Regions from separate parts of the Kosakonia sp. MUSA4 genome, predicted to be linked through region 2. Evidence: predicted binding sites of a transcription regulator. Region 2 holds the regulator's gene; the other holds the start of a gene.
What was found. Region 2 encodes LexA, which represses DNA repair genes until DNA is damaged. Its sites were predicted from a motif close to TNCTGTATGTACATACAGNA; they were not measured.
Positions count from the first base shown of each region.

Region 1 (5,014 bases), 1.5 Mb from region 2:
CGGATGCACAGTTCTCACTGGTGTGGAGCAACCTCGCCGTGCAGTGGTGTGATGATTTACGCCAGGCCATCAACGAACTCTGTCGCGTGACGCAACCCGGCGGTTTTGTGGCATTTACCACGCTGGTGGAAGCCTCGTTGCCGGAATTGAATCAGGCCTGGCGGGCGGTGGATGACCAGCCGCATGCCAATCGCTTTTTACCTCTTTCGGCAATCGAACAGGCTTTAGCGGGTTGGTCTGTACACAGCGGTGTCGAGAGCATCACTTTGCACTTTGATGACGCTGCCCGCGCGCTGCGGTCGCTGAAAGGCATTGGCGCGACACATTTACACAACGGCAGGCAGCAGGGGCTGACGCGGGGCAAACTGCAACGTCTGCAACTCGCCTGGCCGCAACAGCAGGGGAAATGTCCCCTGACGTATCATCTTTTTTGGGGAGTTATCACGCGTGATTGAACGCTATTTTGTCACCGGCACGGATACCGAAGTGGGGAAAACCGTCGCCAGTTGCGCGCTGCTACAGGCGGCAAATCTACGCGGTTTGCGCAGCGCAGGGTATAAACCGGTTGCATCCGGTAGCGAAATGACGGCGCAGGGGCTGCGTAATAGCGACGCGCTGGCGTTGCAGCAGCACAGCAGTTTGCCGCTGGATTATAAAACCGTGAACCCTTACACCTTTGCGGAACCGACCTCGCCGCACATTGTCAGCGCCGATCTGGGCGAGCCGATTGACGCCGCCGTGATGTCTGCCGGGTTACGCACGCTGGAGGCGCAAGCAGAATGGCTGCTGGTGGAAGGGGCGGGTGGCTGGTTTACGCCGCTTTCAGAAACGTTCACCTATGCGGACTGGGTTATCCAGGAGCAGTTGCCGGTGATTCTGGTGGTGGGCGTGAAATTGGGCTGCATCAACCACGCCATGCTGACAGCGCAGGCGGTACGCCAGGCAGGATTACGGCTCGCGGGCTGGATTGCTAACGATGTGGTGGCACCGGGCGCGCGTCACCGGGAGTATATGGCGACGCTGCGGCGCGTGATGCAGGCTCCACTGATGGGTGAAATCCCCTGGTTTGCCCACGCGCCCGAAAAAGAAAAAACAGGCCATTTTCTCGATCTCAGCGTACTGACTCCCGTGTCATCCAGTGTGACAGCATCTGATCATCCAGTTGTCTGACATCTCCCTGCGCGACGTTGCGCCCCCGGTGCAGCAGACAAAAACGGTCAGCTACCCGGCGGATGAATGAGAGATGCTGCTCGGCCAGTAAAATGGTCATGCCGAATTCCTGATTCAACCGCACGATCAAGTTGCCCAGTTTATGGATAAACGCCTGGCCCAGCCCGCGCGTCGGTTCATCAAGCAGGAGCAGCCGCGGGCGGGTGACCAGCGCCCGCGCCATCGCCAGTTGCTGCTGGTTATCCTCTGACAGTTCTGCGCCACGTATCGGGCGCAACGTATACAGCTCCGGGAACAGGTCGTAAATATCGCGACCCAGTACGCTTCCCGGCTCGCCGACAGCACGCATGGCAATGTGCAGGTTCTCCTCGACGGTCAATTGCGAAAAGATACGCCGGTCCTGCGGCACATAGCCAATTCCCATTGCGCTGCGATGCTCCGCCTGAATACTCAGCAGATCGCGCGGCGGTGCGCCGGCTTCCTGCCAAATCATGCTGCCGCTCTCAATGGGCAAATAACCGGAAATACAATTTATCAGTGTCGTTTTCCCCATTCCTGGCATGCCAATAATCGAATTACAGACGCCTGGGGTTAAATCAAGATCAACATTCCATAAAGTATGCTGATTACCGTAGTACTGGTTTACTGCGCGTAGGCTCAACATTGTCCGCTCCTTCTTACGGCTCTGGTGACCCTTCTGTATTGCAAAAGGCTTGCCAGAAGCGAAAAAAGGCTTTTTTTTCGGATGCGGATGATAAAACTGCCGTTTAGCACGCGGGAAAGAGAGAACGCAGGTAAATATCCTGCACTTTGCCAGTGCTACCAGTGTTGGATTGTGGTGCAGCAAAGCGACAATTTGTGATGGGTATCTCATGAGGATGACGTCTTTGTTTAGTTGATAATGAGCAAAAAGAAGTGATAAAAATTTTTTAATGAACAGCGATTGGGTCTTGTTGGGAATTTGTCGGCTGGCGAGGTATACGGGCTGGCGGCAGTTATCCACTATTCCTGTGGATAACCTTGTGCATTAGAGTTAGAAAACGTTCGGCAAGCGAGAGAGGACGCGGCTTGCGTCTGAATTGGTGCGAAACCCGGCTTTTTAAATTAATTATTGCTTATCAATTGGTTATATAAAATCAATGGTTGTAAGAAAAGTGTCACCGGTTGCCACAAAACTTTCAAGGTGCGGCTTGACAATTGTTAAAAAGTGAAGGTTCCTGGGGATAACCCTGCGGGTCTGGTGTTTTATCTTGTCGGGGAGAAAATTTAACGCGGAAACGCATTTCCTTATCGCGGGTAGACCAGATCAGCTAACCTGCCACTGTTTTTTCATCCAGTATTATTTATTGGCAAAAGTGAACAGGGTGAGTAAAATATGTTACCTGCCCGCTCATTCCTTCACCAGGTAGCCGTTCATGAGTAAACCGTTCAAACTGAATTCTGCTTTTCGCCCCTCCGGCGACCAGCCTGAGGCGATTCGTCGGCTTAAGGAAGGTCTGGAAGACGGCCTCGCGCACCAGACGCTGCTGGGGGTTACCGGCTCGGGTAAGACCTTTACCATCGCCAATGTCATTGCCGATCTGCAACGCCCGACAATGGTGCTGGCGCCGAACAAAACGCTGGCGGCGCAGCTGTATGGCGAAATGAAGGAGTTCTTCCCGGAAAACGCGGTGGAGTATTTCGTCTCCTACTATGACTACTACCAGCCGGAAGCCTATGTGCCCAGTTCGGACACCTTTATCGAAAAAGATGCCTCGGTGAACGAGCATATCGAGCAGATGCGTCTGTCTGCAACGAAGGCGCTGCTGGAACGCCGTGATGTGGTGGTCGTGGCGTCCGTTTCAGCCATCTATGGTCTGGGCGATCCGGATCTCTACCTGAAGATGATGCTGCATCTGACCAACGGCATGATTATCGACCAGCGTTCGATTCTGCGTCGCCTGGCAGAACTTCAGTACACCCGCAACGATCAGGCTTTCCAGCGCGGGACGTTTCGCGTGCGTGGGGAAGTGATTGATATCTTCCCGGCGGAATCGGATGACCTGGCGCTGCGCGTGGAGTTGTTCGACGAAGAAGTAGAGCGCCTGTCGCTGTTTGACCCGCTCACCGGGCATGTGGAATCGACCGTTCAGCGCTTCACCATCTACCCGAAAACGCACTACGTGACGCCGCGCGAGCGTATCGTGCAGGCGATGGAAGAGATCAAAGATGAGCTGGTGGAACGGCGCAAAACGCTGCTGGCGAACAATAAGCTGCTGGAAGAGCAGCGTCTCAGCCAGCGCACGCAGTTCGATCTGGAGATGATGAACGAGCTGGGCTACTGCTCCGGCATTGAAAACTACTCGCGCTATCTCTCCGGGCGCGGTCCTGGCGAGCCGCCGCCAACGCTGTTCGATTACCTGCCGTCCGACGGTTTACTGGTGATCGACGAATCCCACGTCACCATCCCGCAAATCGGCGGCATGTTCCGTGGCGACCGCGCGCGTAAAGAGACGCTGGTGGAGTACGGTTTCCGTTTGCCGTCGGCGCTGGATAACCGTCCGCTGAAATTTGAAGAGTTTGAAGCGCTGGCGCCGCAGTCTATCTATGTTTCGGCAACGCCGGGCAATTACGAGCTGGAGAAATCCGGCGATGAAGTGATTGACCAGGTGGTACGTCCGACAGGTTTGCTGGATCCCATCATCGAAGTGCGTCCGGTTGCTACGCAGGTTGACGATCTGTTGTCGGAAATCCGCATCCGCGCGGCCATTAACGAGCGCGTGCTGGTGACGACGTTGACCAAGCGTATGGCGGAAGATCTCACCGAATACCTGGAAGAGCACGGTGAGCGGGTGCGTTATCTGCACTCTGATATTGATACGGTTGAACGTATGGAAATTATCCGCGACCTGCGTCTCGGCGAGTTTGATGTGCTGGTGGGCATCAACCTGCTGCGCGAAGGGCTGGATATGCCGGAAGTGTCGCTGGTGGCGATTCTGGATGCGGACAAAGAGGGCTTCCTGCGTTCGGAGCGTTCACTGATTCAGACCATTGGCCGCGCGGCGCGTAACATCAACGGGAAAGCGATTCTGTACGGCGATAAGATCACGCCGTCGATGGCGAAAGCGATCGGTGAAACCGAACGCCGCCGCGAAAAACAGCACGCCTATAACGTCGAGCACGGTATAACGCCACAGGGCCTTAACAAGAAGGTGGTGGATATTCTGGCCATGGGCGAAGGGCTGGCGAAAACGCGTGCGAAAGGGCGTGGCAAAACCCGCACCCCGGCGCAGGTGGAAGCGGCAGAACTGGCGCTGACGCCGAAAGCGCTGCAACAGAAAATCCACGAGCTGGAAGGGCTGATGATGCAGCATGCGCAGAATCTGGAGTTCGAAGAGGCGGCGCAGGTGCGCGATCAACTGCACCAGCTACGTGAACTGTTTATTGTCGCATCTTAATGTTTGCTTAACCTACTCCTGACACACTGCCCCCACTATTCTGGAGGGCAGTGTCATGCAGCAGTTTAAGGTTCGTGAATTTTTAGCCGTCGCCTTCGCACTGGCATTAGTGATCGGTTTCGCTCATCTGTGGGTGCTGAGCTACTGATGGCAAATAGCGGGCGGCCGGAAGAAATTTAATCCACGCCCGCACCCCGGATTGCGTCAGGCGGTTGTGCAAAAAGAACTGTGCGTCATGAAGCTGTGCAATACGCGACACAATGCTTAACCCCAGCCCGGTTCCGCCGTAACGGCTGTCCATGCGCACAAACGCTTTGCTCAGTTCTCCGCTGCGGCTCTCATCAATGCCCGGACCTTCATCCTCCACGGCCAGCACTGGCGTAGCAGCCGGTTCGATGCGTATCGTA
Region 1 is NZ_CP025697.1:1,511,582-1,516,595, forward strand. Features, by position in the region: gene bioC (malonyl-ACP O-methyltransferase BioC) at 1-455, shown strand, start outside; gene bioD (dethiobiotin synthase) at 448-1,170, shown strand; gene C0557_RS07250 (ABC transporter ATP-binding protein) at 1,112-1,834, opposite strand; gene uvrB (excinuclease ABC subunit UvrB) at 2,586-4,607, shown strand; gene pmrB (two-component system sensor histidine kinase PmrB) at 4,714-5,014, opposite strand, start outside.
Region 1: a site for LexA is predicted at 2,490-2,509, ahead of uvrB (excinuclease ABC subunit UvrB). Genes of this name have one in related genera too.

Region 2 (5,014 bases):
CGACCGAATAACCGCGGCTGAACAGTTCGCCCAGATATTCGCGGAACACGGTGGAGTAGAGTTTGTTGCCTTTAAAGGTACGGCGAATAAAGAAGGCGCCCAGGCGGCGGAAAATCGGCCCGGCGGGCCAGAAGTTCAGGTTGATGCCTGCGGCAATGTGCGGCGGCACCAGCCCCTGGTGATAGAGCACATACGAGAGCAGCAGATAGTCCATGTGGCTGCGGTGGCAGGGCACATAGACAATCTCGTGGCCGTCGTGCGCAAGCTGGCGCACGCGTTCGGCGTTGTGCACGTTGATCCCCTGATAGAGACGGTTCCAGGTAAAACCGAGGATACGGTCGGTCAGACGGATCATCTCGTACGAGAAGTTGGCGGCAATCTCTTCCATCAGCGCGATAGCGTTTTGCTGCGCTTTGTCGTGAGAGATTTTTTTGCTGCGCGCTTCGTCTTCGACCGCACGGGCAATCGCTTTAGAAGAGAGCAGTTTATTGAACAGATCCTGACGCGCCGGCAGACGCGGCCCAACGGCGGCCAGACGCTGTCGCGCGAAGTGCATACGCGCCACGCGCGCCAGTTTCTGCGCGATAATTTTATCGGTGCCGTGCTCGGTCGCCATGCGGCGCAGGGAGACGGGCGGCGAGAAGCGCACAAAGCTATCGCGGCCGAGCCAGGAGATAGCGAAGAATTTCTGGATGCCGTTCAGCATGCGCAGCGGCGGATTAATCTCGCCTTTCTCACGCCCTGGCGAGCGGCCAAACATTACCGATACCGGAACCATTTGCACATCCAGATCCGGATGGCTGCGGTGTAAATCCAGGTAGTCGTGGAACAGTTTGATGGACTCTTCTTTCGGCGTGTAATAGGTAAACACGCGCGGACCGCCATGAATGAACACGAAACGCGGCAGCAATACGCCGTCGATTTCCAGGGGTTCCAGGGGATCGGGCAGTTCGTGCGCCAGACACTGAGCGCGTAATGTCATCAAATCTGCCTTAGAGTTATAAGGCAGCACGTACATAATAGGACGTGAAGTATCGAGACCCAGTTCCTGTGCAGGTTCTGCAGGTATCGATTTACTCTTTACCAGTACACTTAATGGTAAATTCAGTAATTTGTAGTAAATTCGTGGCCAACCGGACATAAAAGATGAAAAGCCTCTGGTTAATAATAGTGCCATTGCGCCGCAAGAATATCAGAAAGCGCACGTAATTTCTGTTGTACCTCAGTACGCTGATGTAGACATTGACGTTTATTACATAAAAAGGTTCTTTTCATGGCCAATAATACCACCGGAATTACCCGAATCATTAAAGCAGCAGGTTACTCATGGAAGGGCGTTCGCGCTGCATGGATCAATGAAGCCGCTTTCCGCCAGGAGCTGGTAGCCGTTGTTTTCGCTATCATTATTGCTTGCTGGCTGGACATTGACACGGTCACTCGGGTGCTGCTGATTAGCTCGGTGTCGCTAGTAATGATTGTTGAAATCCTAAATAGTGCAATTGAAGCTGTCGTAGACCGAATTGGTTCTGAATTTCACGAACTTTCCGGTCGGGCGAAGGATATGGGATCGGCGGCAGTGCTGATGTCGATCCTGCTGGCGCTGTTTACCTGGATCTCGCTTCTCTGGTCGCATTTTCGATAACGCTTCCAGAAATCGATAACACCCTGGTTTTTTGCTTAAATTTGGTTCCAAAATCGCCTTTGACTGTATATACTCACAGCATAACTGTATATACACCCAGGGGGCGGGATGAAAGCATTAACGGCCAGGCAGCAAGAGGTGTTCGATCTCATCCGCGATCGGATCACTCAAACCGGTATGCCACCAACGCGTGCGGAAATCGCACAGCAATTGGGGTTCCGTTCCCCAAATGCGGCTGAAGAACACCTGAAAGCGCTTGCACGTAAAGGGGTTATCGAAATCGTCTCCGGCGCATCGCGTGGTCTGCGTCTGCTGCTGGAAGAAGAAGAGGATATCGGTTTACCGCTGATTGGTCGCGTTGCTGCGGGTGAACCGCTGCTGGCGCAACAGCATATCGAGGGTCACTACCAGGTCGATCCCGATCTCTTCAAACCTCATGCGGATTTCCTGCTGCGCGTTAGCGGTATGTCGATGAAAGACATCGGTATTATGGACGGCGACCTGCTCGCAGTGCATAAAACGCAGGACGTGCGTAACGGCCAGGTGGTCGTCGCACGTATTGATGATGAAGTTACCGTGAAACGTCTGAAAAAACAGGGTAACACCGTCGAATTGCTGCCGGAAAACAGCGAGTTTTCCCCGATCGTCGTCGATCTGCGCGATCAAAACTTCACCATTGAAGGGCTGGCGGTTGGCGTCATCCGTAATGGTACCTGGCTCTAACGCCTGTTCTTTTCGCAGCGACACAAAACACCGTGGCGCTGCGTAATACGATTTTCCCCGTTGATTCGACATTGCCATGCCGTTGCTGAACGCATCTGACAGAGCACTGTGGCGGCTTGCGCTGCCCATGATCTTCTCCAATATCACTGTTCCGTTACTGGGGCTGGTGGATACCGCCGTGGTCGGGCACCTGGATAGTCCTGTTTACCTCGGCGGCGTGGCGATCGGCGCAACGGCAACCAGCTTTTTGTTTATGCTGCTGCTGTTTTTGCGGATGAGCACCACCGGTCTTACGGCACAGGCGTTTGGTGCGAAAAACGCACCTGCGCTGGCGCGCGCGCTGGTACAGCCGCTGCTATTGGCGCTGTCGGCAGGTGTGTTAATTATGCTGCTGCGTACGCCGCTCATCGATCTGGCGCTGCACATTACCGGCGGGAGCGAAGCCGTGCTGGAGCAGGCGCGGCGCTTTCTCGATATTCGCTGGCTGAGTGCGCCAGCGTCGTTGGGAAATCTGGTGTTGCTCGGCTGGTTACTGGGTGTGCAGTATGCCCGTGCGCCGGTGATCCTGCTGGTAGTGGGGAATCTCCTCAACATTGTGCTCGACCTGTGGCTGGTGATGGGCCTGCACATGAATGTGCAGGGCGCTGCGCTCGCCACCGTTGTGGCTGAGTATGCGACTTTCGCCATCGGCCTGCTGATGGTGCACCGCGTGTTGGTAATGCGCGGTATCACCCTGCCAGCGCTGAAAAATGCCTGGCGCGGCGGTATGCGGCGCTTATTAGCGCTTAACCGCGATATCATGCTGCGCTCACTGCTTTTGCAGCTCTGCTTTGGCTCAATCACCGTGCTGGGCGCCCGTCTTGGCGGTGAGACGGTTGCCGCTAACGCGGTGCTGATGATGTTTCTCACCTTTACCGCGTACGCGCTGGATGGTTTTGCCTATGCGGTCGAAGCGCACTCCGGGCAGGCCTATGGCGCGCGCGATGGCAGCCAGTTGATGGACGTCTGGCGAGCGGCATGCCGCCAGGCCGGGCTGGTGGCGCTGTTCTTTGCGGCGATTTATGCGCTGGCAGGTGATGACATTATTGCCTTGCTGACTTCGCTTCCTGCCCTGCAGACGCTCGCCGGGCATTACCTGTTCTGGCAGGTGATTCTGCCGCTGGTGGGCGTGTGGTGCTACTTGCTGGATGGCATGTTTGTCGGTGCCACGCGCGCAGCGGAGATGCGTAACAGTATGGCGATTGCCGCCGCCGGGTTCGCTGTTACGCTGCTGACGGTTCCGGTGCTGGGCAATCACGGTTTATGGCTGTCGCTGACCGTCTTTCTCGCCCTGCGCGGGCTTACGCTTGCCTGGCTGTGGCGTCGCCACTGGCGTAACGGCAGCTGGTTTTCCGATGTGAATCCTTCCTGATATTGCCAGTTTTTTTGCCTGTTTCCTCGCCTCGCTTATGCTGTTTTTAACCATCGTGACGGTTAAAGATTCCGAATAAAAATCGATTGCCGGAATCCTTAACTACAATAATCAGTACGTTCAGCAGAACGATTATCTATTTAACCGAACGATAAGGAGTCAACGATGAATAAAGACGAAGTCGGCGGTAACTGGAAACAGTTCAAAGGCACTGTTAAAGAAAAATGGGGCAAACTGACCGATGATGATATGACCATCATCGAAGGTAAACGTGACCAGCTGGTGGGTAAAATCCAGGAACGTTACGGTTATGCCAAAGATCAGGCGGAGAAAGAAGTTACAGATTGGGAAACGCGTAATGACTACCGCTGGTAGCCTGCACATCCCCTCAATGTGCTAACCCTCTACAGGCTACCCTGCCCGAAGGTACAAGGACGTACCACCCCTCCAGCTGTTTTAGCTACCGTCTTGCTCGAACAAAGATTAACGTGGCTTTTTCTTCACCTGAACGGTGTGGTCATGGTGGCAATGGTCGTGATGACGGCAGGACTCCACTTCGACACAGTCTGCACATAAACCGTGAGCTTCAATCACATTATGCCGCAGGGCAAAACCCATCTTTGCCGCCAGCGCATGCATAATATCTTCCACGCCTTCCGCCTGCTCTTCCTTTACTGAACCGCAGCGATCGCAGATAAACATCGCGGACGTGTGCGTCGGCTGGTCAAAAAGGTGGCATAACACGTAGCTGTTTGTTGATTCGACTTTATGTACGAACCCTTGTTCTAGCAGGAAATCAAGAGCGCGGTACACCGTCGGCGGCTTGGCCTGCGGTTCGCTTTCACGCAGCAGATCGAGCAGATCGTACGCGCTGATGGCGCTTTGTTGCAGGCTGAGTAATCTCAACACTTCAAGACGCTGGGGAGTCAGGCGCACGTTGCGCTGCACGCACAGCTTTTCAGCCTGCGCTAACATCTCTTGCGAAGTGGTCTTATCCATCGGCGCTCTCCGGTTGGGGAAATACAAGCCATACACTTTACCATGTCCTGTCGAAAACGCCGAGATCGCGGCCAGTAATCTCCATTTCTCTGGATCGCTTCCCGAAATGGACTCCGTCATCTATAAATAGTGATGGTCGTCACTTAAAACAATAATGTCCGGGTGCTTACGGGTATCCCGGCAATTTAGCTCCATTTTCTTACGTTATTCACAGCAATAGTGCATTCCTGTTTGTGCGA
Region 2 is NZ_CP025697.1:39,269-44,282, forward strand. Features, by position in the region: gene plsB (glycerol-3-phosphate 1-O-acyltransferase PlsB) at 1-1,141, opposite strand, end outside; gene C0557_RS00175 (diacylglycerol kinase) at 1,274-1,642, shown strand; gene lexA (transcriptional repressor LexA) at 1,751-2,365, shown strand; gene dinF (MATE family efflux transporter DinF) at 2,442-3,776, shown strand; gene C0557_RS00190 (CsbD family protein) at 3,942-4,151, shown strand; gene zur (zinc uptake transcriptional repressor Zur) at 4,260-4,775, opposite strand.